Regions from separate parts of the Kocuria sp. 2SI genome, predicted to be linked through region 1. Evidence: predicted binding sites of a transcription regulator. Region 1 holds the regulator's gene; the other holds the start of a gene.
What was found. The regulator LexA, encoded in region 1, represses DNA repair genes until DNA is damaged. The targets are predictions, from matches to a motif close to TCGAACANNTGTTCGA.
Positions count from the first base shown of each region.

Region 2: the regulator LexA is predicted to act here: its motif matches at 10,320-10,335, upstream of recA (recombinase RecA).

Region 1 is NZ_SCNB01000027.1:13,538-28,253, reverse strand. It holds partial or broken gene FFS25_RS13880 (hypothetical protein) at 1-180, shown strand, start outside; gene FFS25_RS13870 (SLC13 family permease) at 211-1,221, shown strand; gene lexA (transcriptional repressor LexA) at 1,297-2,073, opposite strand; gene FFS25_RS13865 (LysM peptidoglycan-binding domain-containing protein) at 2,458-3,045, shown strand; gene FFS25_RS12115 (histidinol-phosphate transaminase) at 3,115-4,299, shown strand; gene hisB (imidazoleglycerol-phosphate dehydratase HisB) at 4,371-5,003, shown strand; gene hisH (imidazole glycerol phosphate synthase subunit HisH) at 5,045-5,803, shown strand; gene FFS25_RS12100 (CG2302 family histidine operon protein) at 5,800-5,967, shown strand; gene priA (bifunctional 1-(5-phosphoribosyl)-5-((5-phosphoribosylamino)methylideneamino)imidazole-4-carboxamide isomerase/phosphoribosylanthranilate isomerase PriA) at 6,008-6,775, shown strand; gene FFS25_RS12090 (SseB family protein) at 6,780-7,673, shown strand; gene FFS25_RS12085 (DUF1844 domain-containing protein) at 7,692-8,189, opposite strand; gene infC (translation initiation factor IF-3) at 8,855-10,144, shown strand; gene rpmI (50S ribosomal protein L35) at 10,308-10,502, shown strand; gene rplT (50S ribosomal protein L20) at 10,616-11,005, shown strand; gene FFS25_RS12065 (TrmH family RNA methyltransferase) at 11,019-11,963, shown strand; gene FFS25_RS12060 (NUDIX domain-containing protein) at 11,960-12,469, shown strand; gene pheS (phenylalanine--tRNA ligase subunit alpha) at 12,613-13,746, shown strand; gene pheT (phenylalanine--tRNA ligase subunit beta) at 13,748-14,716, shown strand, end outside.
Region 2 is NZ_SCNB01000024.1:461-15,176, forward strand. It holds gene FFS25_RS11495 (ATP-dependent DNA helicase) at 1-1,782, opposite strand, end outside; gene hflX (GTPase HflX) at 1,785-3,524, opposite strand; gene FFS25_RS11505 (class I SAM-dependent methyltransferase) at 3,704-4,339, shown strand; gene dapF (diaminopimelate epimerase) at 4,453-5,340, opposite strand; gene miaA (tRNA (adenosine(37)-N6)-dimethylallyltransferase MiaA) at 5,458-6,351, opposite strand; gene miaB (tRNA (N6-isopentenyl adenosine(37)-C2)-methylthiotransferase MiaB) at 6,381-7,874, opposite strand; gene FFS25_RS11525 (regulatory protein RecX) at 8,001-8,720, opposite strand; gene recA (recombinase RecA) at 8,947-10,074, opposite strand; gene FFS25_RS11535 (DUF3046 domain-containing protein) at 10,372-10,593, opposite strand; gene FFS25_RS11540 (helix-turn-helix domain-containing protein) at 10,742-11,104, opposite strand; gene FFS25_RS11545 (CinA family protein) at 11,311-11,895, opposite strand; gene pgsA (CDP-diacylglycerol--glycerol-3-phosphate 3-phosphatidyltransferase) at 11,895-12,527, opposite strand; gene FFS25_RS11555 (FtsK/SpoIIIE family DNA translocase) at 12,631-14,716, opposite strand, start outside.

The DNA of each region.
Region 1 (14,716 bases):
CAGAAGGCCCGCTCGGAGGAGCGCGTCACCGCCGAGCTGCGCTCCGAGAAGTCCCGCGGACCGCATTCCCGCAAGGCCCACCTGAGCATGCGCCCGGTGTGGCTGGGGCTGGCGATCATCGTGCTGGCCGTCGTCGTGCTGATGCCGACCTCTGATCGGCTGAGCGTCGCCGGCACCTGACGGCTCGGGGGGAGGCGCTGGGGACCAGCGATGCCCTGGGCTGCGCCCTCGCCGGCTTCGGCTCCTCGGCGGTGGCGCTGGCGCTGGCTGCGGGCATGCAGGCCACGACCGAGTCCCGGCTGGGCGCGCTCATGGTCATCACCGCGGCGCAGTCGATCTCGATCTGGAACATCGGCGTGCAGACCGCCGCAGCTCAGAACCTCGTGGCCGTCGGATTCATCCAGGAGTCCATGGGGGGTCACGATCTCCTGGCCGCAGTGGTTCGCCGCCGGCGCTCCCTGGGCTGCGGTGATGTCCGTGGTGCTCTACTTCGTGATGCGGGCCACCATCAAGCCCGAGATCGACCGTCTGGAGGGCGGCCGCGAGATCGTCCAGAAGTCCCTGACGGAGCTCGGGCCCATGACCGGGGCGGAGAAGCGCCTGGCGGCTGTGGCCGTCATCCTGCTGGCCTTCTGGTCCACCCAGGGCTCGCTGCACGACATCGACGCCACCACCGTGACACTGTGCGCCATCGGCGTCATGCTGCTGCCGCGCATCGGGGTCTACTCCTGGGAGACCGTGGAGGAGCTCGTGAGCTGGGGGACGCTCGTGGTCTTCGCGGTCGGCATCTCGCTGGGATCCGTGCTGCTGGAGACCGGCGCGGCGGCATGGCAGTCGGCGGCCGTGTTCGACGGGCTCGGGATCACGGGTCTGCCGGTGCTCGCGATCATCGCGATCGTCGGCGCGTTCACGATCCTGATCCACCTGGGATTCGCCTCGGCCACGTCCATGTCGAGCGCGCTGATCCCGGTGTTCATCGCCCTGGCCGTGTCGATCCCGGACCTGCCCGGCGAGGGCGTGGGCTTCGTGCTGATCATGCAGTTCCTGATCTGCTTCGGATTCCTGCTGCCGATCTCCGCCCCGCAGAACATGCTCGCCTACGGCACGGGCGCGCTCACCACGCAGCTGTTCCTGCGCACCGGCATCCCGCCGACGATCGCCGGCTACCTGCGCATCCTGCTGTTCTCGGCCACGTACTGGCAGTGGATCGGGCTGCTGTGACAGGCAGGGGATGAGCGACGAACGGCTGAGGACGGATCCGTCCTCAGCCGCTCGTCATGGCGGTGATCTGCGTGTTCAGAGGCTGCGCAGGACCGAGACGACCTTGCCCATCACCGTGGCGTGGTCGCCCAGGATCGGCTCGTACTGCGAGTTCTGAGGAAGCAGCCAGGTGTGTCCGTCGCGCTGGCGGAAGGTCTTCACCGTGGCCTCGTCGTCCAGCAGGGCCGCCACGATCTCCCCGTTCTCGGCGGTAGCCTGAGCGCGCACCACGACCCAGTCGCCGTCGCAGATGGCGGCATCGATCATGGAGTCGCCGGAGACCCGCAGCATGAACAGCTCGCCGTGGCCGGTGAGCTGGCGCGGCAGGGCCATGCGGTCCTCGACCTGCTGCTCGGCGGTGATCGGGGTGCCGGCGGCGATCCTGCCGACGAGCGGCACGAACGAGACGTCCGCGGAGCCGATCGACGGCAGGTCGTCGTCCAGCTCCGGCGCCTCCGATGCGGCCGGAGCCTCGGCGACGGCGGAGGCGGCCTCCGCCTCGGGATCGCCAAGCAGATGCAGGGGCACCAGGACCTCGAGGGCGCGCGGGCGCTTGGGGTCGCGGCGCAGGTAGCCCTGCCGCTCGAGCTGATTGAGCTGGTGGGTCACGCTCGACAGGGACTTCAGGCCCACCAGGTCGCCGATCTCGCGCATGGACGGGGGATAGCCGTGGGCGGCGACGGCGCGCTGGATGACCTCCAGGATCGTGCGCTGCCGCGGGGTCAGGCCCTTGCGCCGGGAGGACTCGGAGCCCGTCGCCCGGGCCGTGCCGCCTGAGCCGCGCTGCGTGCGACCGGTGCCGCTGGCTGCCATGTCCGTCCTCGTCTTCCGTCGATGGGCGCCTCCGGATCGCCGGGTGCGCTGCGTGCTGGGCCGCGGCGACGCGCTCGCGCCGCGCCGTGGCCGCCTTGTGCTGTCTGAGCGGTTGCGTTGACTCGTCCTCGAGGCCCCGCCAGGGCCTCCGACCTGCACAGTCCTTTCTCTGAGGCTACGTGAGCCGGACGTCACCTTCAAACATCTGTTCGATCGTGTCTCGACATGAGTCGTACACAGGTGCTAGAAATGGTCGCAAGCAGTTCGAACACGTATTCGAGAACCGGGATCGGGTCTCGAATCCGACACAGGTTCAAACACGGGAGCGGCCACCACCCGCACCGCCTGTCACCGTCCGTCCCTCGGCAAGAAGGAGTGCATCCCATGTCCGTGATCAGCACCGCTGTCCTGTCGCACTCGTCCTCCACCGGCAGCATCCCCCTCGTCAGCGCCCTGCGCAGCGGGGGCCGTGCCTTCGCGCAGGAGCTCTCCTCCGCCGTGCCCGCCCTGCGCCGACGCCCCGCTGCGCGGCTCAAGGAGTCGGAGGGGCGCCGTCCGGCTCTGCGCGTCATTCCGGGCGGTCGCGCAGCTGCACCGCAGACTCGGACCCTGCCCGCCGTGAAGGAGCCGGAGGCCTCCGCACCGGCGCGATCCGCGTCCTCGCCCATGCGCCTGACCCGCCGCGGGCGGCTGCTGCTGATCGGCCTGCCGACCATGCTCGGCGTGCTGGCCGCGGCCGCACTGCTGGTCGTGCTGATCGCACCCTCCCACGTCACCGCCGGAACCGAGCCGGCCGAGGGTCCCGGGGTCGACTCCGTGACCGTCCAGCCCGGTCAGAGCCTTTGGGAGGTCGCTCAGCAGGCCGAGCCGCAGCGCGACACCCGGGACGTCGTCCTGCAGATCGTCGAGCTCAACGAGCTGGACTCCGCCCAGGTCTCCCCGGGCCAGCAGGTGCTGGTTCCCGCGGCCTGAGCCGGAGGGCGGTGGGTTCGGCCGCCGTCGGATGCTGGAGGCCCCGTCCGCGCCTCGTAGACTGTCCTGGTGACTTCTCAGAGCGCGACACCCAGCACCGAGGGCGCCACGCGAGCCGAACGGCTCGCGTCGCTTCCCCTGCGCCACGACCTGCGCGGCAAGTCCCCCTACGGGGCGCCGCAGATCGACGTCCCCATCGCCCTGAACACCAACGAGAACACGCATCCGGTGCCGCAGGACGTCCAGGACGCCATCGTCGCCGAGGTCTCGCGGGTCGTGGGAACCCTCAACCGCTACCCGGACCGCGAGTTCACGCAGCTGCGCCGCGAGCTGGCCGAATACCTGGGCCACAGCCTGGACCAGGACAACATCTGGGCCGCCAACGGCTCCAACGAGATCCTCCAGCAGCTCATGCAGGCCTTCGGCGGCCCCGGTCGTCGTGTGCTGGCCTTCGTGCCGTCCTACTCCATGTACCCGCTGCTCTCAGCCGGCACGAACACGGAGTTCATCCCGGGCGTGCGCGCCGAGGACTTCACGCTCAGCGCCGAATCGGCCGCCGCACAGGTGCGCGAGCACCGCCCGAGCATCGTGCTGCTGTGCTCGCCCAACAACCCCACGGGCACCGCGCTGGAGGACGACGTCGTCGATGCCGTCTACCGCGCCGGCGAGGAGTCGAACACCGTGGTGGTGGTCGATGAGGCCTATGCCGAGTTCTCCCGCTTCCCGGAGCGCACCGCGCTGCGCCTGCTCGAAGGCCGTCCGCGCCTGGTCGTCAGCCGCACCATGTCCAAGGCCTTCGCCCTGGCCGGTGCGCGGATCGGCTACTTCGCCGCCGCACCGGAGATCGCCGATGCCGTGCGTCTGGTGCGCCTGCCGTATCACCTCTCCGCGGTGACCCAGGCGACCGCTCTGGCGGCCCTGCGCCATCGCACGACTCTGCTCGCCGACGTCGCCGACATCCGCATGCAGCGCGACCGGATCGTCGATGACCTCAAGCGGTTGGAGCTGGACCCGGCGGAATCGGACTCCAACTTCGTGTTCTTCGGCGGCGGCATCGACGCCCCGGCCCTGTGGCAGGACCTGCTGGATCGAGGCGTCCTGATCCGCGACGTCGGCATCCCCGGGCACCTGCGCGTCACCGCCGGCACCGAGGAGGAGACCACCGCGTTCCTCGACGGCGTCCGCGCGCACCTGGAGGACCGGTCCGCCGCTGCGAAGGACTCCGAGACAGAGCAGGACCCCGCGAACCGCTGAACCGCCCGCCGCTGACGCCCTCGCACGTCGGCCCGGCACAGAATCCCCATCCCGCCGCAGGAGGCCCCATCATGAGCGATCAGCCCACCACCGCAGCGAGCGACGGCGCACGCACCGCCTCGCTCGAGCGCGTGACGTCGGAATCCAGCATCCGCGTCGAGCTGAACCTTGACGGCACCGGCCAGCACTCGATCTCGACCAGCGTGCCGTTCTACGACCACATGCTCACGGCGCTGTCCAAGCACTCGCTGATCGACCTGACGGTCCAGGCCACCGGCGACACCCACATCGACGTCCACCACGTCGTGGAGGACACCGCGATCGTGATCGGCGAGTGCCTGCGCACCGCCCTCGGCGACAAGCGCGGGATCGCCCGCTTCGGCGAGGCCTCCGTGCCGCTGGACGAGGCGCTGGCCCACGCCGTCGTCGACGTCTCCGGGCGCCCGTACTGCGTGCACATCGGCGAGCCCGAGGGCCAGCAGTACCACTTGATCGGCGGGCACTTCACCGGCTCCATGACCCAGCACGTCTTCGAGTCGCTGACTCATCACGCCGGGATCTGCCTGCACATGGAGCTGGTGCGCGGGCGGGATCCGCATCACATCGTCGAGGCCCAGTTCAAGGCCCTGGCCCGTGCGCTGCGCGCCGCCGTCGAGCCCGACCCGCGCGTCACCGGCATCCCCTCGACCAAGGGCGCGCTGTGATCCGCCGCCCGGAGGACGCGGTCGACGACAAGGGCCGCACGATCCCCGCGCCGCACACCGTGGGGGAGCCGCTGCCGCAGGAGCCGGCCTCGTCGGCGCCGTCCGTGGTCGTGCTCGACTATGGTGCCGGCAACGTCCGCTCGGCCGTCCGCGCGCTCGAGGAGGCCGGTGCCCGCGTCCTGCTCACGCGCGACCCGGAGCTGGTCTCCGGCGCCGACGGCCTGCTCGTTCCCGGAGTGGGCGCCTACGAGGCGGTGGCCGAGGGCCTGCGCAAGATCGGCGCGGTGCGTCTGATCGAGCGCCGGCTCATGGGCGGGCGCCCGGTCCTGGGCATCTGCGTCGGGCTGCAGGTCCTGTTCGAGCGCGGCGTGGAGCACGGCACGGAGACCGAGGGCCTAGGCCAGTGGCCCGGCACGGTCGAGCGGCTGGACGCCCCGATCGTCCCGCACATGGGCTGGAACACGGTCGAGCCGCCCGAGTCCAGCGTGCTCTTCCGCGGCATCGAGCAGGAGCGCTTCTACTTCGTGCACTCCTTCGGCGTGCTGAAGTGGGAGTTCGAGCAGAACAGCGAGCACATGCTTCCGCCGCAGGTCACCTGGTCGCGCCACGGAAGCCCCTTCATCGCCGCCGTGGAGAACGGGGCACTGTCCGCCACGCAGTTCCACCCGGAGAAGTCGGGCCAGGCGGGACTCCAGCTGCTGCGCAACTGGCTCGAGACGCTGCCGCGCACGGGCCGACTGGACGCCGCCCTCGCCGCGCGGGACGCGCAGACCGCTGGTCAGGAGGAGAGCGACGCATGAGCTGGGCCGTCATCGTCATGGCGCTGGGAGCCTTCATGGCCGGAGGCACCTACTCGTTCCACAAGCAGGGCTTCCCGCGCTACACCGTCGTGATCATGGGGGTCATCGCCGCCGCTTTGATCATCTACGGCGCCTTCGCCTGGTACACGGGCAGCCGCGGCTGAGCGCCGCCCCCGAGACATCCGCATTCGATCGAGGAGAGCAATGACCGAGTACACGAACCACGCCGAGCAGACCGGCCCGCGCCTCGAGCTGCTGCCGGCGGTGGACGTCCGCGACGGCCAGGCCGTGCGCCTCGTCCAGGGGGAGTCCGGCTCCGAGACCTGCTACGGCGATCCGCTGGAGGCCGCGCAGGCCTGGCAGGACGCCGGGGCCGAGTGGCTGCACCTGGTCGATCTGGATGCCGCATTCGGCACCGGGGACAACATCGACGTCCTCACGAGCGTGGCCCGGTCGCTGTCGCTGAAGATCGAGATGTCCGGAGGCATCCGCGACGACGCCTCCCTCGAGCGCGCACTGTCGCTCGAGCCGGCCCGGATCAATCTGGGCACCGCCGCGCTCGAGGATCCCGAGTGGACCCGACGGGTCATCGCCGAGCACGGAGACGTCATCGCCGTGGGCCTGGATGTGCGCGGCACCACGCTGGCCGCCCGCGGCTGGACCCAGGAGGGCGGGGACCTCTGGGAGGTGCTCGAGCGCCTCGAGGCCGACGGCTGCTCCCGCTACGTCGTCACCGACGTCACCAAGGACGGCACGCTCAAGGGCCCGAACGTCGAGCTGCTGCAGCAGGTCGCGCAGCGCACGGGCAAGCCCGTGGTGGCCTCTGGCGGCATCGCCTCCCTGGAGGACATCGCCGCGCTGCGCCGCCTGGTGAGCTCGGGCGTGGAGGGCGCGATCATGGGCAAGGCCCTCTACGCCGGGCGCTTCACCCTCGAGCAGGCCCTGGATGTCGCGGGACGCCCGGAGGCCTGAGCCCGTGAGCGGCACCCGGCCGAACGACGACCCTCAGACTCCGCGAGGGCCCGCGCGCGAGCTTCCCGCGCACATCCAGGCGCAGCTGCGCTCGGCAGGCGGGCAGACCGACACCGGGGGACAGCCGTGGCAGGGCCGCGACCTGGAGCGCGGTCATGGCCACCTCTTCCCGGGCGACAGCGGCGCAGTCGACGCCGCGCTGGAATCGGCCCTGACCGCGCGCTCGCGCGGGGAGGCAGGTGAGGCGGAGGTCGTCGCCGCGCTCGCAGCCGCCCGGGTCTTCGTCCCGGTCGTCGCCGAGGTCTCTGCTAGCACCCTCACCGACGACGGACTGGTGGCCGACAAGGAAGCGGACATGGCCCTGGTGCGGCTGAGCTCGCGCAGCGGTCGCAGCGTGCAGCCGGTCTTCGGCTCCGACGTCGAGGTCACGCAGTGGCACCGCCAGGCCCGGCCGGTGGCCGTCGATGCGCGGCGGGCTGCTCTGGCGGCTGTTCAGGACAGCGCCCAGATGCTTGTGCTGAACCCCGGCTCGGCTGCGCCCTTCGTAGTGCGCCGCCCGGCGCTGTGGGCGATCGCGCAGGGGATCGAGTGGACGCCGAGCTACGACTCGCCGGAGGTCTCCAGGGCGGTGCTCGATGCCGCCCTGGGGCTGCCCGGTGTGGCCGGGGCCCACGTGCGGCGGGGCCGCGGCGCGGACACCCCGCTGAGCGGGGGAGGGTCGCTGCCCGGCGGGGGCGAGGGCCCGGAGCTGACCGCCGTGCTCGAGCTGCTGCCGGGACTGGACCAGGGGCAGCTCGACGGTCTGGTCCGGGCCTTCCAGGACAGGCTCTCCCAGCACACCGTGGTGGCCGAGAAGGTCGACAGCCTCGAGGTGGCCCTGGAGGCGCTCGAGATCTGAGGAAGCCGGTGGGTCAGCTCAGGAGAAGACGGGGCCCGTGAACTTCTCGCCGGGGCCCTGACCGGGCTTGTCCGGGTAGGTCGACGCCTCGCGGAAGGCCAGCTGCAGCGTGCGCAGGCCGTCGCGCAGCGGGCCCGCGTGCTGCGAGCCGATCTCCGGCGCTGCGGCGGTGACGAAGCCGGCCAGCGCCGTGATCAGCTTGCGGGCCTCGTCGAGGTCTTTGAGCGCCTCGGCATCCGGGCCCTCGGCCAGGCCGCACTTCACGGCGGCGGCGGACATGAGGTGCACCGCAGACGTCGTGATGACCTCGATCGCGGGGACCTCGGCGATGTCGCGGACCTGCTGGGTGACGGCGTCCAGGGCCTCCTGGCTCAGCGGGCTGCCCTCGTGCGGCTCCTGGGCATGGTCGTGATCGGCATGCTCGGGCTGCGCGGAATCCTGGGCGGGCTGATGCGCTGCGGCTCGGGCGTCGTCGTCCGAGGCGCCGTCGAAGCGGAAGGTGCTCTGAGAAGTCATGGCCCCAGCCTAGGTGCTGCGGGCGATGACGTCGGCGACGCACGCTCCGCCGGCCCGGGCCCCTGCCCCTGCCCGCACGAGCCCCGTCCGAGCGGTTCCGCCATCGACTGGCCGGATCGTCACTGCTTCCGCGCTGAACCGGTGATGACTCGTCCACTGGATCGAGGTGGGGTGAGCAATCGGCCCCTCATGGGACGCCCGCATTCTCGACGCCGTCCTCGAGCCGCCTCGTGATGCTCCATGCCCCGGCGAGGAGTTCTGTGGTCCCGGCCGCGAGTGCTCTGGCAGTGCGCGCCGTCCCGGTGAGTGGCTTCGTGGCGATCCCCATCTCGCGAGTGGCCGGATCCTGCCCGCCGCAGCGTCATCCTGTCCCGGGGAGAAGCTTTCGTGTATGATATTCGGCAGTGTGCAAGCGGAGGTGACTCCCACCCGCGCTGACCGCGATCTCAGGATCGCCAGGGTCTCCGGGTCAAGACGACGCAGCAGCGTCCGCGCCGTGCCAGCAGAGATGCTGACGGCGTCCCCGTTCGTGCGGGGGATCGGTGGTTGCCGATCCGGATGCCTCGGCCTCCGCTTGCCCTGGGCAGCGGAGGCTTTTTCGTTGCCATCCGCACCAGGGCGCGGAGCTCGAGCACAGTTCGGGGGCCGTCGCCGCAGATCGCCGGATCAGACCGGCACGACTATCTCAGGAGCAGAGCATCAGCGATCCACGCATCAATGAGAAGATTCGCGTCCCCGAGGTCCGCCTTGTCGGGCCGGCGGGCGAGCAGGTCGGCATCGTCCGCGTCGAGGACGCCATGCGACTGGCCCGTGAATCCGATTTGGATCTGGTTGAGGTCGCCCCCACCGCCAAGCCGCCCGTCGCCAAGCTGATGGACTTCGGCAAGTACAAGTACGAGGCGGCGGTGAAGGCGCGCGAGTCGCGCAAGAACCAGTCGAACACGAGCCTCAAGGAGGTTCGGTTCCGCCTGAAGATCGATGACCACGACTACGCGACCAAGGTCGGGCACGCCAAGCGCTTCCTGACCGAGGGCGACAAGGTCAAGGCCATGATCCAGTTCCGCGGCCGCGAGCAGTCGCGTCCGGAGATGGGCGTGCGCCTGCTCGGCAAGCTGGCCGAGGACCTGGAGGAGTTCGGCCAGGTCGAGTCCAGCCCGCGCCAGGACGGCCGCAACATGGTCATGGTCCTCGGTCCGCTGAAGACCAAGTCCGAGGCCAAGTCGGCTGCCCGCCGCGCCAAGGAGGCGGAGTCCGATCAGGAGAGCCGTCTTCCCTCGAAGGTGAAGTCCTCCCGTCGCGATCGCGAGCGCGATGCTCGTGAGTCCGGCGTTCCGGCCACCGGCGATGCCGAGAACCCGCTGCCCGTGGGCGGCAGCTCGATCGGGGAGTCGATCCCCGAGGAGCTGCGCGCGCTGGCTTCGGCCAAGTTCGAGGTGCCCGAGGGCGCCCCGCCGCTGAAGGTCTCCGAGGATCAGCCGCCCGTCGTGCTGCCCAAGGAGGACAAGCGCGAGCCCCGCGGCGGCGGTCGCGGTCGCCAGGGCGGGCCGCGCTCGAACGATCGCGGCGGCTCGGATCGCGGATCCGATCGCGGCGGCCGTCCCTCCGGCGGCTCGGGTCGGCCCTCGTCGGGCCGCCCGGACTCCGGCGGCGCCTCGCGCCCCAGCGGCGGTCGTCCGTCCTCGTCGGGTCCGCGCACCGGCTCGGATTCGTCCAGGCCCCCGCGCTCGACCTCCGGGACCCCGCGTCCGGCCTCGAGCTCGCAGGGCTCCGGGCAGGGCGGTTCGCCCCGTCCGGCCGGCGGCCCGGGCCGACCCTCGGCTTCGCGCCCGTCGGGCGCCCCGACCCCCGGCTCGACGCCCAGGCCCGCACCCAAGCCGGGAACGGCGCCCAAGCCGGGCGGCGGACCCAAGCCGGGTGGAGTGCCCAAGCCGGGCGGACCCAAGCCGGGGCAGTGACCCCGCTGCCCTGACATGAAAGCTTCGACCCGGATCCCGCAGGACGGGACCGGGTCGGTGACCGAGGAGTCGTCGGCTCACCCAGCCGACGACCCAGACCAGGCCGCCCCAGAGGCGGCGCACCGCGACAGCGGTGAGACCGACAGCAAGGAGACGGCCCACCATGCCGAAGATGAAGACCCACTCGGGTGCCAAGAAGCGCTTCAAGATCACGGGTTCGGGCAAGGTCAAGCGCCAGCAGGCCAACCGCCGCCACTACCTCGAGCACAAGTCCTCGCGCCTGACCCGCCGCCTCGCCGGCGACAAGATCGTGGCCCCGGGCGATGCCAAGGTCGTCAAGAAGATGCTCGGCCGCTGAGCCGAAGCACCTCGCAGAACATCCGCTGACGGTCTCGCCGCAGCACCCCTGAACACCGAGCGACCCCCGGCCAGGACCGGGACGAGTCGCTCCCGCACCGAAGGAGCACACACGTGGCACGTGTGAAGAGGGCGCTCAACGCCCACAAGAAGCGTCGTACGACCCTGGAGATGGCCTCCGGCTACCGCGGACAGCGCTCGCGCCTGTACCGCAAGGCCAAGGAGCAGGTCCTCCACTCGTACACCTACAACTACGATCACCGCCGCACCCGCAAGGGCGACTTCCGCCGGCTGTGGATCCAGCGCATCAACGCCGCCGCTCGGGCTCAGGGCCTGACCTACAACCGCTTCATCCAGGGCCTGAAGGCCGCTGAGGTCGAAGTCGACCGCCGCATGCTGGCCGAGCTGGCCGTCAACGACGCCCCCGCGTTCAACGCGCTCGTCGAGATCGCCAAGAAGAACCTGCCCGCGGACACCTCCGCTCCGCGCTCCGACGCGGCCTGATCCCGCTTCGAGCGTGAGCATCGCGCAGCGCCTCGCCGACTCCGCGCTGATCAATCCCGGTTCCGACCGGGTGCGATCGGTCGCGGGACTGGCGAGGCGCTCTGCGCGTTCCAGGGCCGGTCGATTCCTCACCGAGGGCCCGCAGTGCGTCCGCGAGGCCCTGCGCGCGCACCTGGGGGAGTTCGACGCCCTGGTGCCTGCACCTCGGGACGGGGTGATCGACGCCCTCTACATCACCGAGCGCGCGCTGCAGCGCCACCCGGACATCGATCAGCTCGTCGAGTGCGTGCTCCAGGCCGAGGGCTCCCCGCGGGTCTTCGTGCGCATGGTCTCCGACGAGGTCCTTGCGGCCATGTCGGATGCCGAGCACCCGCAGGGCGTGCTGGCGGTGTGCCGGATCCCCGAGCTGACCTGGGCGCAGGTCGCCGAGCGTCGGCCCCGCCTGGTGGCGGTCATGTGCCGCGTGCAGGACCCCGGCAATGCCGGGACCGTGCTGCGCGCCGCTGATGCCGCCGGCGCCGATGCCGTGGTGCTCACCGCCGGATCGGTGGATCTGCACAACCCCAAGGTGGTGCGCTCGACCGCCGGCTCCCTGTTCCATCTGCCCGTGCTCACCGGCCTGGATCCGGCCGAGCTGGTCGGCCGCCCCGTGAGCGATGCCGCAGGCGGTGAGCTGCAGGTGCTGGCCGCGGACGGCTACGGCGCCCTGGATCTGGATGAGCTGCAGGATGCTTCGGCAGCTGGCCGGGAGGCGGCTGTCGAGCTGGCACGCCCCACGGCATGGCTCTTCGGTAATGAGGCGCAGGGGCTGTCCGAGCAGGAGAAGGCCCTGGCCTCCCACCGCGTGGCGGTGCCGCTGCACGGGGCCGCCGAGTCGCTCAACGTGGGGACGGCGGCCACCCTGTGCCTCTACGCCTCCGCCCGCGCTCAGCGCCGCACCGCCGAGGGCGCCGCATGAGCCTGCGGCACGACGACGAGCGCACGTTCCGCACCCAGGTCGTGGCCGCCGCGCTGCTGGACGACCCGCACCGGCCCCAGCGGCTGATCGCGGCCCAGCGTGCCTATCCGGAGTCCCTGCGCGGGCTGTGGGAGCTGCCCGGAGGCAAGCAGGAGCCGGGGGAGACGGTCCAGGAGGCGCTGCACCGGGAGTGCCGGGAGGAGCTGGGTGTGCGGATCCGCCTGCTCGAGGAGGTCCCCGGACCCCATCGGCAGGGATGGCCGCTCAGCGAGTCGGCGGCCATGCGCGTGTGGACGGCCGTCGTCGTCGGAGCCGCGGAGGAGCAGGAAGCGGACGCCGACGCCCTGGGCACGGGCCGTCAGGCCGAGGGCGCGGATCATCTCGAGCTGCGCTGGGTGCGCATCGGCCTGGAGCCGATCGAGGGCCTCCAGGAGGCCGAGGCCCTGCCGTGGATCCCCGCGGACCTGCCGATCCTGGACGGCATCCGACGTCACCTGGCCGGCTGAGCAGGCGGCCGGCGACCCATGCGAGTCGCCCACAGGCACTGTGCCGGGGCCGGACGAGGGCCTTGCGGGGACTAGACTTGGACCGCCCGCGTTCTGGCGCCGGGCCGATGAACCGAACCCGAGAGCGAAGGCACCTGTCGCACATGTCTGAGAGCACACCGGAGGGCGGGCCTCAGCAGGCGCCCTCTGCCGCCGCCCAGGCCGAGACCCCGACCGGTCAGGCCGAGACCCCGACCGTCGCGGAGTTCGATCCCACGGATGAGCAGGCCGTCGGCCGCGCCGTGGAGGAGGCCCTGGACGCTGTCCAGGCCGCCGCTGATCTCGACGAGCTCAAGGCGGTCCGCCTGGCCCACGCCGGCGATCGCTCGCCGCTGGCCCTGGCCAACCGGCGCATCGGCTCGCTCGAGAAGTCCCAGAAGGCCGCCGCGGGCAAGCTCATGGGCCAGGCCCGCGGCCGGGTGAACAAGGCGCTGTCAGCGCGCACCGGGGTGCTTGAGGCCGAGCGCGCCGAGCGCATCCTGGTCGAGGAGTCCGTGGACGTCACCGCCGCGAGCAGCCGTCGCCGGCTGGGCGGGCGCCACCCCATCAGCGCCATGATGGAGACCGCGCAGGACATCTTCGTGGGCATGGGCTGGGAGGTCGCCGAGGGCCCCGAGGTCGAGTCCGAGTGGTTCAACTTCGACTCCCTGAACTTCAAGCCGGACCACCCCGCCCGCGAGCTGCAGGACACGTTCTTCGTGGACCCGCCCGAGGCCCACCTGGTCCTGCGCACCCACACCTCCCCGGTCCAGATGCGCACCCTGCTGAGCCGTGAGCTGCCGGTCTACGTTGTGGCCCCGGGGCGGGTCTTCCGCACCGACGAGCTCGATGCGACCCACACGCCCGTGTTCCACCAGGTCGAGGGCCTCGCCGTCGACAAGGGCCTGACCATGGCCGATCTCAAGGGCACGCTCGAGCACTTCGCACGCCAGATCTTCGGCCCCGATGCCCGGATCCGGCTGCGGCCCAACTACTTCCCGTTCACCGAGCCCTCCGCCGAGATGGACGTGTGGCACCCGCAGGCCCAGGGCGGTCCGCGCTGGATCGAGTGGGGCGGCTGCGGCATGGTCCACCCCAACGTCCTGCGCGCAGCCGGCGTGGACCCCGAGGTCTACTCGGGCTTCGCCTTCGGCATGGGCATCGAGCGCACGCTGATGTTCCGCAACGGGGTCCCCGACATGCACGACATGGTCGAGGGCGATATCCGATTCAGCCAGCACTTCGGAATGGAGGTCTGAGATGCGGGTTCCGCTGTCCTGGCTGCGCGAGTTCGCGCCGCTGCCCGAGGAAGCCACCGCCGAGCAGCTGCTGGAGACCATGGTCTCCGTCGGCTTCGAGGAGGAGGAGGTCATCCGCCCCGGCGATGAGCTCACCGGGCCCATCGTCGTGGGGCAGGTCCTGTCCCGCGAGCCAGAGGAGCACTCCAACGGCAAGACGGTGAACTGGTGCTCCGTGCGCGTGGTCCCGGAGGGCCAGCAGCAGACCCTGACCGGCGAGGGCATCGAGCCCTCCGGCGTGCAGGGCATCGTCTGCGGCGCGCACAACTTCGAGGTCGGCGACAAGGTCGTCGTGACCCTGCCCGGTGCCGTGCTGCCCGGCGACTTCCGGATCAGCCCGCGCAAGACCTACGGCCACACCTCGGCGGGGATGATCGCCTCGGCGCGCGAGCTGGGCATCGGCGAGGATCACGACGGCATCCTGGTGCTCGGCGATCTCGGCCTGGACCCCGAGCTGGGCACGGACGTGCGCGAGGTGCTGCAGCTCGACGAGTCCGCCGCCGACATCAACGTCACCCCGGACCGCGGCTACGCCCTGTCCATGCGCGGCGTGGCCCGCGAGTACTGCCACGCCGTCGGCGCTGCGTTCGAGGACCCGGCGCTCGCCCTGTCCGAGGCTGCACCCGCGCCGACGGAAGACACGTTCCCCGTCGTGCTGGCCGAGGAGGCGCCGATCCGCGGCGAGCAGGGCTGCACGCGCTTCGCGACCCGCGTGGTGCGCGGCATCGACCCGTCCCGGCCCACTCCGGTGTGGATGTCGACCCGTCTGCGCCTGGCGGGCATGCGCTCGATCAGCCTGCCCGTGGACATCTCGAACTACGTGATGCTCGAGCTCGGCCAGCCGCTGCACTTCTACGACCTGTCCCGGGTCGCCGAGCAGATCACCGTGCGCCGCGCCCGTCAGGGCGAGCAGCTGACCACGCTGGACGGC
Region 2 (14,716 bases), on a different contig from region 1:
GATCAGCACCAGACGGCAGGAGTCGCCGGGCACGTCGACTCCCTGCCACAGCCCCATGGTCCCGAACAGCGACGTGTCCGGCTCCTCGGCGAACTGGGAGACGAGCGCGCTGAGCGTCGACTCGCCCTGGCACAGGATCGACAGGCCGGTTCGCTCGCGCATCACCTCCGCGGCCTCCTCCGCCGCTCGGCGCGAGGAGAACAGCCCGAGGGCTCCCCCGCCGGAGGCTTCGAGCAGATCCTGGATCTCCTGCAGCATCCCGTCGGAGAGCTGACGCCCGGGCTTGTCCAGGTGCTTCGCCATGTAGAGGATGCCCTGGCGCGGGTAGTCGAAGGGGCTGCCGACGTCGATGCCGTCCCACTTCGGTGCGCCGGAGCCCTTGAGTCCCAGATCGCCGGCCACGGCGTCGAAGGACTCGCCCACCGTCAGGGTAGCCGAGGTCAGCACGACCGTGCGGCCCTCGAACAGGCCCTCGCGCAGGCGCCCGCCCACGTTCAGCGGCGCGATGCTGAGGGTCGCCGGATCGGAGTCATCGGCCGGGACGTAGCCGCGGCCGGGCTCCCAGCCGCCCTGGCGCGACAGCCACATCACCTCGCGCGCCTCGTGCGCGCCGAGCAGCCGCTCCGCGAGCTCGAGGGTCTCGCTCAGCCGCGATCGCGTCATCTGCCGGCCGCCGTCGGTCTCGCGCCCGCCGTCCTTGGACTCGGGCTTGGTCTCCGACAGCGCGGTGCGTGCGGCCTCGCGGATGCGTGCGACGGCCGCCGACATCGGCTCGGTCAGCCCCCTGGCCAGCAGCTCGGCCGGCACGCCTTCGAGGGCCTTCTCGAGATCGTCCGCACCGGAGGCCAGCTCCTCGTGCTTGGCGGTGGTGTGCTTGCGCACGGAGGCGGCCACCGAGCGCACCGTGGCCGCGGACATGGCTCCAGAGACGGCTCCCGTCACCCGGTCCCGCAACTCGTGGGCCTCGTCGACCACCACGACGTCGTGCTCGGGGAGGACCTGGATGGATTCGAAGGCGTTGATCGCCAGCAGGGCGTGATTGGTGATGATGATGTCGGCCTCGGCCGCCCGGGCCTTGGCGAGCTCGGCGAAGCAGCTCTCCACGAGCGGGCAGCTGCGGCCCAGGCACTCGCGCGCGGAGACGGAGACCTGCCGCCAGGCGGCGTCGGTGACGCCCGGGGTGACGTCGTCCCGGTCGCCGGTATCGGTGACCTCCGCCCATTCGCGCAGGCGCTTGACCTCCTGCCCGAGCCGTCCGGCGCGGGAGCTCGATGCGGCCGGGGGATGCGGGCCGTCGTCGGGCATGGCGAACAGCGCGCCGCCCTCGTCCTCGGGATAGCCGCCCTCGATCTTGTGCAGACAGGCGTAGTTGCTGCGGCCCTTGAGCAGCGCGACCTCGAGGTCCTCCGGCAGCTCCTCCGACAGGACGTCGAGCAGGCGGGGGACGTCTCGGCCGACCACCTGGGACTGCAGCGCGAGCGTGGCGGTGGCGACCACCACGGGGCGCTCGGCCGTGCGCGCGTGCTGGACCAGCGGGGTCAGGTAGGCCAGCGACTTGCCGGTGCCCGTGCCGGCCTGGACCAGCAGGTGGCGGTTCAGCTGGAGGGCCTCAGCGACCTTGCCCGCCATCAGGCGCTGGCCGTCGCGGCGCTGACCCCCCAGGGCCTCGACGGCCGTGTCCAGAAGGTGCAGCGCGTCGGCTCCGCCGGGCAGAGACTCCGGGCGGACATCCACGACGGGGCGTCCGGAGGCATCCCGGAATCCCGTGCTGGCCCCCGCCACGCTCAGCGCGCCTCGGCGCCGGAGGCGGCCTGCTCAGCAGAGCCGGCGTCTGCTGCGTCCGAGGCCGCGGCGTCCGTGCCGTCGCCGGGCACGCCCTGCCCGAACTGCTGGGCGTCCTGCCACACATAGCGCTGCAGCTCGCCGGCCAGGTCCTCGCGCACCTTCACGAGCAGGTGCGTGCCCTCGCCCAGGTACTCGGTGCGCAGGATCTCGGCGTCCCAGCCGTGCAGCCGCGAGACGATGTCGCCGTCGGTGTACGGGACCAGCAGGTCCAGCACGTGATCGGGGCGCGGGATCGCCTCGGAGATGCGCTGCTTGAGCTCGTCGATGCCCTCGCCCGTGCGGGCCGAGACGACGACGACGTCGCGGTGGGTGTTGCGCATCCGCTGCACCACGAACGGGTCGGCCGCATCGGCCTTGTTCAGCGCGATGATCTCCGGCAGGTCGAGGGCGTCGATATCCGCGAGGACCTCGTGGACCGCGCGGATCTGCCCCTCGGGATCCGGGTGCGAGGCGTCCACGACGTGGACGATCACATCCGAGTCGGCGACCTCCTCGAGGGTCGAGCGGAAGGCCTCGACGAGCTGTGTGGGCAGCGAACGCACGAAGCCGACCGTGTCCGAGAGCGTGTAGCCGATGCCGTCCGGAGTCTCGGCCTTGCGGACCGTGGGATCCAGAGTGGCGAACAGGGCGTTCTCCACGAGCACTCCGGCATCCGTCAGCCGGTTGAGCAGCGAGGACTTGCCCGCGTTCGTGTACCCGGCGATCGCGACCGAGGGCACCGAGTTGCGACGGCGGTTCAGCCTCTTGGCCTCGCGCGAGGGCTTCATGGCGGCGATCTCGCGACGCAGCTTGGCCATGCGTGCGCGGATCCGGCGGCGGTCCATCTCGATCTTGGTCTCACCGGGACCGCGCGAACCGATGCCCTCGCCGCCCGCGGCGCGACCGCCCGCCTGGCGGGAGAGGCTCTCGCCCCAGCCGCGCAGGCGCGGGAGCATGTACTCGAGCTGGGCCAGCTCGACCTGGGCCTTGCCCTCCTTGGACTTGGCGTGCTGGGCGAAGATGTCCAGGATCAGTCCGGTCCGGTCGATGACCTTGACCTTGACGACGTCCTCCAGGGCGCGGCGCTGCGACGGGGCCAGCTCCTCGTCCACGACGACGGTGTCCGCCCCCGTGGCCGCCACGATGTCCTTGAGCTCCAGGGCCTTGCCCGAGCCCAGATAGGTGGCCGGATCCGGGGTGGTGCGGCGCTGGATGATGCCGTCGAGGACCTCGGAGCCGGCGGTCTCGGCCAGGGCCGCGAGCTCGCGCAGGGAGTTCTCCGCCTCGGAGGCCGGGCCGGTGGTCCACAGCCCGGCGAGCACGACCTTCTCCAGGCGCAGCTCGCGGTACTCGACCTCGGTGATGTCCTCGAGCTCGGTGGACAGGTTGGCCACGCGGCGCAGCGACTGCCGCTCGGACAGCTCCATCTGGGCGCCGTCGGCGTCGGTGTGCACGCTCCGGTCCGCGAGCTCGCGGGCGCGTCCGCTCAGGACATCGCGGCGCCCGCCGCCTGCCGGAGCTTCCTCGGCAGCATCCTGGGAGGTCCCTGCCTCCGAGCCGGAATCGTCGGGGGCGGACCGGTCGTCCCGGTCCCGGCGCTGCTGGGCGCGCGAGAGCACCCGAGCGACGACGTCCTCGAGCTGCTGATCGGTGGGCGTGGCGCCGGTGGGCTCGGCACCGCTGTCGGGGATGTGGGTCATGGATCCTTTTCGGGTGGTCTGACACGCCGTGTGCGGGCTCGGGGAATGAGGCCGCAGAGGCTCGATCAAGGGTACAGCGCAGCGCGGACGCGGTTTGTTCCGCGACGGCGCCTGTGCAGCGGATCCGGAGCCGCCGTCGGGAGCGGACAGGCCGCGAGCCCATCGCCCGGCGACCTACCATGGTCCCCATGTCCGAGACCCCTGGCGCCCACTACTTCACGACTCCGCAGGACGAGGAGCGCCGCTCGCGGATCCGGGTGCAGCTGCGCGGCCGGGAGGTCTCCGTCGAGACCGCCGGCGGGGTGTTCTCCCCCAAGGGCCTGGACAAGGGCACCGCGATCCTGCTCGACGAGGTCCCCGATCCGACGGGCGCCGAGCTGCTGGACCTGGGCTGCGGCTGGGGCCCGGTGGCGATCGCCATGGCTCAGGCTGGACAGCCGGGGGCACGGATGACGGCCGTGGACGTCAACGACCGTTCCCTGGGTCTGACCCGCGACAACGCGGCGGCCCTGGGTCTGACTGGCGTGGAGGCTCTGCGCCCCCAGGACGTCCCCGACGACCGCCGGTTCGACACGATCTGGTCGAACCCGCCGATCCGCATCGGCAAGCAGGCGCTGCACGAGCTGCTGCTGCTGTGGCTGCCGCGCCTGGCCTCCGGCGGCACCGCCTGGCTGGTGGTGCAGAAGAACCTGGGTGCGGACACCCTGCAGTCCTGGCTCGCCACAGCGCTGCCGGAGGCCGCCGCAGGGGCCTGGGAGGTCCGGCGCACGGCGACCGCCAAGGGCTTCCGTATCCTCGCCGTCACCCGGGGCTGATCACCCCAGCTGGCGGCCGCCGCGCCGGAGGACTCCAGCAATACCCCGGGACGCTGCTCGTCGAGCCGTGTCCAGGGCAGATTCGGCCGCCCGTGCAACCCGCTGAGGGCGCCTCAGGCGAAGACGCCGCGCGCCACGATCTCTGCCGGTCCGGCCAGCACCACATGCTCAGCGCCGTCCGGCCCGGGCACGAAGGTCGCCGAGACGATGCCGCCGGGCACCTGGACCAGGTACTCATCGGGTGCCGAGGCCCCCGCCCAGAACCGCGTCGCGGCCGCGGCGGCGCAGGCCCCGGTGCCGCAGGACTGGGTCTCCCCCACCCCGCGCTCGTGGACGCGCATGCGCAGTCGGCCGATGCCGTCGCCCTCGTCGTCGGCCGGGACCACGAACTCCACATTGGTGCCGTCGGGAGGCGTGGGGCTCACCTCCGGCTGGGTCCACAGCTGCAGGTGATCGAGCTTCTCTCCCTCGGCCAGCGCCACCACGGTGTGCGGGTTGCCCATGGTGATCGAGACCCCCGGACGAGGGACCTTCAGGCCCTGGGCCGTCACGACGGCATCGGAGCCCCGCTCGCGCGCCCGGTCGCCGTCGATGAATCCCCACGGCCCCATGTCCACGGCGAAGCCGTCGGGCGTGGCGGCGACCGTCTTGAGGCCTCCGCGGGTGCCGATGCGCAGCATGGCGCCCTCTGGCAGCTCCACCAGGCCCTGCTGCAGCAGCGCTCGGACGAACACGCGCACGCCGTTGCCGCACATCTCGGCGATCGAGCCGTCGCCGTTGCGGTAGTCCATGAACCACTCGGCCGACGGATCCTGCTCGAGCAGCTCCCGGCCCTCGGGCAGCGCCGAGGAGCGGATGAGGCGGATGAAGCCGTCGCCGCCGATGCCTTGGTGGCGGTCGCAGGCCCGTCGGACCACGTCGTCGTCCAGCAGCAGCTGCCCGTCCGGGTCCACCACGAGCACGAAGTCATTGCCCGTGCCGTGGCCCTTGAGGAACTCCATCCCGCTGAGCTCGCCGAAGACCGACGGGGCCTCCTGCGCGGAAGCGGTCTCGGTGGTGGTCTCGGCAGTCACGGGGTCGTCCTCCTGGGTCGGTGTGCGGGCGTCCACCCCAGCATGCTAGTCCGCGCTGAGGATCCGCTGGACCTGCTCCACGAGGTCCTCGGCACCGGCCTCGAGCCAGTGCACGCGCTGATCGGCGCGGAACCAGGTGAGCTGGCGTCGGGCGAACTGGCGGGTGGCCACGGTCGTGGCCTCGATGGCCTGTGCGCGATCGGTGCGCCCCAGCACGACGTCGGCGAACTGCGGATAGCCCAGCGCACGGCCTGCGGTGGGGCTCTCGAGCAGTCCGAGCGGCAGCAGGCGCGCGACCTCGCCCTCCAGACCGGCCTCGGCCATGGCCTGCACGCGATCGGCCAGGCGCTGATGCAGCACGGCGCGATCGGTGTCCAGACCGATCTGCACGGCAGGCTGGTGATACGTGCGCGTGGGCATGAACGACGTGAACGGCCGCCCGGTCACCTCCAGGACCTCGAGCGCCCGGATGAGGCGGCGGTCGTCGTGCACGCGCTGGGCGGAGGCAGGATCGGCCTCCTGCAGCCGTCGGCGCAGCGGCCCCTCGCCGTGGTCCTGCAGCTCCTGCATCAGGCGAGCGCGGACCTGCGGGTCGGTGCCGGGGAACTCGATCTCATCGAGCGCGGCGCGCACGTAGAGGCCCGAGCCGCCCACCAGGATCGGCACGCGACGGCGCGAGCGGATGTCCTCGAAGCACTCCCGGGCTGCGCGCTGGAAGCGGGCCACCGAGGCCTCCTGGCGCACGTCCAGGATGTCCAGGAGATGGTGCGGGACCCCCCGACGCTGAGCCTCCGTGACCTTGGCGGTGCCGATGTCCATGCCCCGGTAGAACTGCATGGAGTCGGCGTTGACGACCTCCCCGTCCAGCCGCTGGGCCAGGGCGATCGCCAGGTCCGACTTGCCGGTCCCGGTGGGCCCGACGATCCCGACGACCGGCATCTGGCCTGCCCGGACCTGAGGCGCTGCGCTCACGCTCCGCGCACGGGCAGTGACGGCATGCCGAGGCTCACCGCACCGCCCGCGCCGCCGGCGGCACCGCCGCTCGGCGCTGCGCAGGAGGCGGCCTGCTCGCGCTCCCAGGCATCCCCGCCGCGCGAGCGGCGCAGCCGGTACTGGCCGGGCTGCGGATCGGCGATCAGGTGATAGGCGGCCGCCCGGGTCACGGGCACGGTCACGAAGTCACCCGGGCGCGGGGCCTGCTCGCCCTCGGGCACCGAGAAGTGGACCAGGCGCTGGTCGGGTGCGCGCCCCGAGAGGCGATGGGTGGCCTCGGACTTGCGCCCCGTGTCCGCGGTGACCAGCAGCTCGAGGGTGCGACCCACCAGCTGCTCGTTCTCCTCGGCGGCGATCCGGTCCTGCAGGGCCACCAGGCGCTCGTAGCGGTGCTGGACGACCTCCTTGGGCAGCTGGTCCTCGCGCTCGCCTGCCGGAGTGCCCGGGCGCACGGAGTACTGGAAGGTGAAGGCCGAGGAGAACCGGGAGCGCTCGACGACGTCGAGGGTGTCCTGGAAGTCCTCCTCGGTCTCACCAGGGAAGCCCACGATGATGTCGGTGGTGATCGCAGCGTGCGGGATCTGCTCGCGGACCTTCTCCAGGATCCGCAGGAACCTGGCGGAGCGGTAGGACCGACGCATGTCCTTGAGCACCCGATCCGACCCGGACTGCAGCGGCATGTGCAGCTGCGGCATGACATTGGGGGTCTCGGCCATGGCGTCGATGACGTCGTCGGTGAAGGCGGCCGGATGCGGGGAGGTGAAGCGCACGCGCTCCAGCCCCTCGATCTGCCCGCAGGCGCGCAGCAGCTTGGAGAAGGCCTGGCGGTCGCCGAAGGAGACGCCGTAGGAGTTCACGTTCTGCCCCAGCAGGGTGACCTCGACCGCGCCCTGATCCACGAGCGCCTGGACCTCGGCCAGGATGTCGCCGGGCCGACGGTCCTCCTCCTTGCCGCGCAGCGACGGCACGATGCAGAACGTGCACGTGTTGTTGCATCCCACCGAGATCGAGACCCAGCCCGCGTAGGCCTGGTCCCGCTTGGTCGGCAGCGCCGACGGGAAGGTCTCCAGCGACTCGAGGATCTCGATCTGCGCGTCCTCGTTGTGCCGAGCGCGCTCGAGCAGGGTCGGCAGAGAGCCGATGTTGTGGGTTCCGAACACGACGTCGACGACCGGTGAGGTCTCCAGGATCCGATCCTGGTCCTTCTGCGCCAGGCATCCGCCCACAGCCACCTGCATGCGCTCGTTGCGCTTCTTGGGTCCCACGAGCTGGGAGAGGTTGCCGTAGAGCTTGTTGTCGGCGTTCTCGCGCACCGCGCAGGTGTTGAACACGATGAGATCCGGCTCGTCCTCCGGCTGGGCGGGGACGTAGCCGGCGGTCTCGAGCATCCCGGAGATCCGCTCGGAGTCGTGGACGTTCATCTGGCAGCCGAAGGTGCGCACCTCATAGGAGCGCGGGGCCTCGAGCACGGGGACCTCGGGGGCGAGCGTGGAGGGGCCGGTCTGGGCGGTATCGAGGCGGGGAGTCACGCGACAAGGATAGTGAGTCGGTCAAATCTCCCGCTCCCCCGCTGCACCGAGCCGAGGCCATCCTCCTCAGAGGCTCTCCGGCTCCTCGAGCAGGCCGTCATCGCCGGTGCCGTGGTCGTCCAGCACGCCGCGCACGACCTCGAAGGCCAGCCCTGGGGCGTAGCCCTTGCGCGCCAGGGCGGAGACCATGCGGCGGATGAGCTTCTGCTTGGCCTCGCGATCTGCCAGCTGCGCCTGAAGCGCCGGACCCGACGGCAGCTTGCGGCGCGCGAGCTCCACGGCATCCGCCCGCTCGTCGTCATCGGTGCGCTGGGCGAGGGCCTGCTCGACGAGGTCCCGGTCCACGCCCTTGCGCTGCAGCTCCATGCGCAGGGCCGGGCGGGCCAGCTTGCGGGTCTCCGCCCGCTGCCGGACGTAGGACTGCGCGAAGGCCTGATCGTCCACGAGCTCGACCTGCTCGAAACGATCCAGCACCGCCCGTGCCACGGACTCCGGGATGTCCTTGTCCGCGAGCTTGTCCTCGAGCTGCTGGCGCGACTTGGCCGAGGCGGTGAGCTGGCGCAGCACGATGGCGCGCGCCGTCTCATGCAGCTGCTCCTGCTGCTCAGCGGCCTCCGTCGGATCCGAGGGCATGTCGCGGTCGCTGCGCACGGCACGCCCCATGCGGCGGGCGCGCTGCTGGGCTCTGAGACGGCGGCGGTCGTAGTCCGACTCGCCGAGCTCATCCGCCAGCGTGTCCTGCGGCAGCTGATCGCTGTCCTGCACGGGCAGGTCGTCTGGGTCCACGAGGATCGGCGCTCCTGAGCTGTGTCTCTGGTCTGCAGGGTCTCTGGCCCGTGCGATCTCTGGTCAGATAGGTCTCTGGCCCGTGCGATCTCCGGTCAGCGGGCTGGGGCCTGGCGCAGCACCGTCATCGCGCTGTGGACAGGCACGAGCCCGGATCTGAGGCGAGCAGCCCCCGCTGCCCGAGCGGGCGGCGGGGGCTGGCTCAGCGCATCAGGCCGGCAGCCGCTCAGAAGGCGGCGTCCGCCGGGGCCTTCTCGGAGTCGCCGCCCAGCGGGGCATCGATGCCCGCGGTGGCGATCGCCTCCTGGTCGACCTCCTCGTTCGGGTCCTCGACGATGCCGAGCTTGACCAGCAGGCGCTGCTCGATCTCCTCGGCCAGCTCCGGGTTGTCCTTGAGGAACCGGCGCGAGTTCTCCTTGCCCTGACCGAGCTGGTCGCCCTCGTACGTGTACCAGGCACCGGACTTCTTGACGATGCCCTGCTCCACGCCCAGGTCGATCAGGCCGCCCTCGGTGGAGATGCCCTGGCCGTAGAGGATGTCGAACTCGGCCTGCTTGAACGGCGGGGCCATCTTGTTCTTGACGATCTTGGCGCGGGTGCGGTTGCCCACGGGGTTCGCACCGTCCTTGAGGGTCTCGATGCGGCGCACGTCCACGCGCACGGAGGCGTAGAACTTCAGCGCCTTGCCGCCCGTGGTGGTCTCCGGCGAGCCGAACATGACACCGATCTTCTCGCGCAGCTGGTTGATGAAGATCGCGGTGGTGTTCGAATGGGACAGGCGACCGGTGATCTTGCGCAGCGCCTGCGACATCAGGCGGGCCTGCAGGCCCACGTGCGAATCGCCCATCTCACCCTCGATCTCCGCCTTGGGCACCAGCGCCGCCACGGAATCCACCACGACGATGTCGATCGAGCCGGAGCCGACCAGCATGTCCATGATCTCGAGCGCCTGCTCGCCGGTGTCCGGCTGGGAGACCAGGAGGTTGTCGATGTCCACGCCGAGCTTCTGGGCGTAGACCGGGTCCAGGGCGTGCTCGGCATCGATGAAGGCCGCGATGCCGCCGGCGCGCTGGACGCTGGCCACCGCGTGCAGGGCCACCGTGGTCTTGCCGGAGGACTCCGGGCCGTAGATCTCCACGACGCGTCCGCGCGGGAAGCCGCCGGTGCCGAGGGCCACGTCCAGGGCGATCGAGCCGGTGGGGATGACCTCCACCTTCTGCGCCGGGCGCTCGCCCAGCTTCATGACCGAGCCCTTGCCGTAGCTCTTGTCGATCTGGGCCAGGACGGTCTCGAGCGCCTGCTCGCGGTCCGAGCCGCCGGAGGCAGCCGAAGCTGCGGACTTCTTGGGAGCCATCATTCACCTCGCGTGGATCGTGGGGGCGGGTCCGCTCGATGAGGGGCCCGACGGTGCTGCTGCGCACCAACGTATGGACGGGGTCCGACAGCACAAGACGGACCGTGGGGGCTGCCGATCAGCCGCCCCGAAGGGGCCTGCGACCAGCAGCTGTGGAGCCCGCGGGGCCCGCCGGCGCCGCCTCAGCACACCGAGATGCGGCCGGAGGCGGCGACCCTGCGGGCGCAGGCCCCACGATAGCCGATTCGAACACCTCTTCGAATGCAGCGGACCTGCGCGTGTCGCGACGGGTCCGCTTCAGGAGCGCGGCTCCTGGTCCGGCCCCCACTGCCGGGACTCGGGGACCTGCTGCTCGCGGCACAGCGCGAACCAGACGAGCTTGGGATCCTCGCCGTCGGCCAGCGCCTGCTCGGCGGTTCGGTGGCCGAGCTCCCCCAGCACGGTGTCGCGCACCAGGATCCGGCCCTGCGCCTGTCCGAACTCGTGGACGACCATCTCGTTGAACCTGCTCACGCGCATGCGGGCGATCGCTCCTCTTCAGATCGGATCCGAGCCGGACAGCCGACGGGCCCGGCACGGCGCAGGGCCCGGCGCCGTTGTCGGCACCGGGCCCTGCAGCTGGTCATGGGGCGGCGACCAGTCGGGTCGCCGCGGGAGGCGCTGGGCCTCAGGAGGCCTGGACGGTCCCCGCGAAGCTCGAGCCGAACTCCTCGTGCAGCTCCGCCGGCACCGTGTCCGGGGCGAAGTTGCCCTCGAGCTCGGCGATGTGATCGGCGACCTCGCGCAGCATGGCCGACACGGGGATGTCGAGTGCGGCGCAGATCGAGGCGAGCAGCTCGGAGGACGCCTCCTTCTGCCCGCGCTCCACCTCCGACAGGTAGCCGAGCGATACGCGTGCGGAGTGGGAGACCTCGCGCAGCGTGCGGCCCTGACGCTGGCGGACCGAACGCAGGACCTCACCGATCTCCTGACGCAGCACGACGGGCCGGGACTGCGCGGCCTCCGCCTCCGTCGTCGAAGTCTGGTCCATGTCCTTCCAGCGAATGATTCCGTTGACGGACACAGGGGTCTTGGTGGTGGTGATGATGTGGCTCCTCGGTCGTGCGGAGGACGAGGCCTCCGCGTTGTCCGAACCGGTCGGCGACCGGGCCCGGATGGCCCTCTCTGGGCCGTCGGTGGGTGCAACCGCCGACAGGACTCCATTGTTCCGTGCTCGACGGCCGTTCGGCTAGGAGTTCACTGGGAGGCGCCCAGGACCTCCACGAGCATCTCCAGGGCGGCCCGCACGCTCAGGCGGCGGATCTGCTCCCGATCGCCCTCGAGCCGCAGCAGCCGGGAGCTGAGCCCGCGAGGACCGGCGGCACCGAGCCACACCGTGCCCACGGGCTGCTCGTCGTGCGGCTCCGGCCCGGCCACTCCGGTGGTGGCGACCACGACGTCGACGCCCAGCGCGGCGCGGGCCCCGACGGCCATCGCCTCGGCGACCTCGGAGCTGACGGCCCCGGTGCGCTCGAGCAGCTGGGCTTCCACGCCCAGCACCCGCTGCTTGACCGCGTGCGAGTAGGACACGACCGACCCCTCGAAGGCCGCCGAGGCCCCGGGGACGGAGACGATCGCGGCGGCCAGGGCGCCCCCGGTCAGCGACTCGGCGGTGCCCAGGCTCAGCCCGGCTGCCGAGGCCGCGCGCACCGCGCGGGAGGCCAGCGATTCGACGGTCTCCTCGGCCAGAGCCTCATCGGCCCCCGACGGACGCCCGCCGTCCGCGGCGGTGCCGCTCGTCGTGTTCGCCGTGTCCACGGGCGATTCCCTGGGATCGCTCATCAGCTGTTGTCCACGGGCTTGCCGGCCGCCAGGGAATCGCGGCGCAGCTGGTACGCCTTCACCACGTAGTCCACGCCGGTGACCACGGTGACGATCGTGGCCAGGCCCATGAAGAACCAGCCGATCCAGGGCCACCACTGACCCACCACGGGAACGAGCGGGATGAGCAGGAACAGCAGCGCGATGGTCTGCAGGACGGTCTTGAGCTTGCCGCCCTTCGAGGCGGCCATCACGCCGTAGCGGATCACGGCGAAGCGCATGACGGTGATGCCCCACTCGCGGACCAGGATCACGATCGTGACCCACCACCACAGCTCGCCCATGGCCGACAGGACGATGAAGGCGGCCCCCGTGAGCAGCTTGTCCGCGATCGGATCGGCGATCTTGCCGAACGAGGTGATCAGCCCGCGGGCGCGGGCGATGTCGCCGTCGAGCTTGTCGGTGAACATGGCCAGGCCGAACACGCCCACGGCCGCCCAGCGCCACCCCAGCGAGGCCTCGCCGAACGAGCCGCCCAGCACGGCGAACCACACGAAGAACGGGACCATGACGATCCGCAGCGTGGTCAGCGCATTGGGCAGGTTCCAGTTGGACGGAGCGGGGCGTCCACCCTGATCGGCCGCTGCGGTCATGAAGTGCTCCTGTCCTGCGGCGCGCGATGCGCCGCGTCGGTCTGCGTGCGATGAGGCCTCCGGCGCGTCGTCGTCGCGGACGGCACAGCGCCGGAGGCTCGGCTCAGCGGCCGGTGAGCTGCCAGGCGTCCTGGCTGGACTCCTCGTCCGCGTCGTCGTAGTACTCGGCGGCGGCCTCGACGTCCGAGTCGTCCAGGGCGTCGGCGCCGGAGGACGCGATCTCACCGGAGCCGCCGGTGCCCTGATGCGGATGCGCCGGGGCGGGCTCGGCCGCGGTGGGGGGATCCTCGCCGCGGATGACGGCCAGGGTGGCGGCCAGGTCATCCGGACCCACCAGGACGTCGCGGGCCTTGGAGCCCTCCGACGGGCCCACCACCCCGCGGGACTCCATCAGGTCCATGAGCCGTCCGGCCTTGGCGAAGCCCACGCGCAGCTTGCGCTGCAGCATGGAGGTCGAGCCGAACTGCGTGGTGACCACGAGCTCGACCGCCTGCAGCAGGACGTCCAGATCGTCCCCGATGTCCTCGTCGATCTGCTTCTTGGGCTGCTCCTGGATGACGTCGTCGCGGTAGTGCGTCTGCATCTGCGACTTCACGTGCTCGACGACGTCGTGGATCTCGGACTCCGCCACCCACGCGCCCTGCACGCGCATGGGCTTGGAGGCGCCCATGGGCAGGAACAGTGCGTCGCCCTGTCCGATCAGCTTCTCCGCACCGGGCTGGTCCAGGACCACGCGGGAATCCGTGACCGAGGAGGTCGCGAACGCCATGCGCGAGGGCACGTTGGCCTTGATCAGGCCCGTGACCACATCCACCGACGGGCGCTGGGTGGCCAGCACCAGGTGGATGCCGGCCGCGCGCGCCAGCTGGGTGATGCGCACGATCGAGTCCTCGACATCGCGAGGGGCGACCATCATCAGGTCCGCGAGCTCGTCCACGATCACCAGCAGGTACGGGTACGGGCGGATGACGCGCTTGGAGCCCGGCTCGGGCTGGACCTTGCCCGCGCGCACGCCCTTGTTGAAGTCGTCGATGTGCTTGTAGCCGTAGCGCGAGAGGTCGTCGTAGCGGGCATCCATCTCCCGCACGACCCACTGCAGCGCCTCGGCGGCCTTCTTGGGGTTCGTGATGATCGGGGTGATCAGGTGCGGCACGCCCTCGTAGGCGGTCAGCTCCACGCGCTTGGGGTCGACCATCACCAGGCGGACCTCATCCGGGGTGGCCCGCATGAGCAGCGAGACGATCATGGAGTTCACGAACGACGACTTGCCCGCGCCGGTGGCACCGGCCACGAGCATGTGCGGCATCTTGGCCAGGTTCGCCACGACGAAGCCGCCCTCGACGTCCTTGCCCACGCCCATGACCATGGGGTGATCGTTCTTGCGCGCGGCCTGCGAGCGCAGTACGTCGCCCAGGGCGACGGTCTCGCGGTCGGTGTTCGGGATCTCGATGCCGATGGCGGACTTGCCGGGGATCGGCGAGAGGATGCGCACGTCCGCCGAGGCGACCGCGTAGGAGATGTTCTTGGACAGCGCCGTGACGCGCTCGACCTTGGTGCCGGCACCCAGCTCGATCTCGTAGCGAGTGACCGTGGGGCCTCGGGAGAACCCGGTGACCTCGGCGTCGACCTTGAACTGCTCCAGCACGCTGGTCAGCGCGGCCACGACGGCGTCGTTGGCCTCCGAGCGCTCCTTGGACGGCGGCCCCAGCACGAGCGAGGACGGGTCCGGCAGCGTGTAGGCGACATCGCCCTCGAGCTGCAGCTGCTCGGTGCGCGCCGGGATGGGCTCGACCGGAGTCTCCGCCCGGCGCACGACCGCTCGGCCCATGACGGGCTCGTGCTCGTCGACGCCCTGGTCGTCCACGAGCGCGGAGGAGCCGGAGCCGGCCGCGGTGTCCGAGGCGGCGGAGGCCGCCGCGCCGCCGGGCTCGAGTCCCTGCTCCGCCAGCAGCCTGCGCGCGGCCTGCTGATCGCGGGTGGGGCGCTTCTGCCCCGGACGCGGGCGCTCCTCCTGGGAAGCGGCAGCCGCGGCCGAGGAATCCTCCTGGGGGCTGGGCGCCTCTCCGGACTCGACGTCGTAGACGAAGCTCTCACCCGTGTCCCGCGCCGCTGGGCGACGGCTCGAGCGGCGGGGCTGCTGCTCGGCCTCCTGCCCCTCGGGACCGTCCGGCAGCACGGCCGTCTCGAAG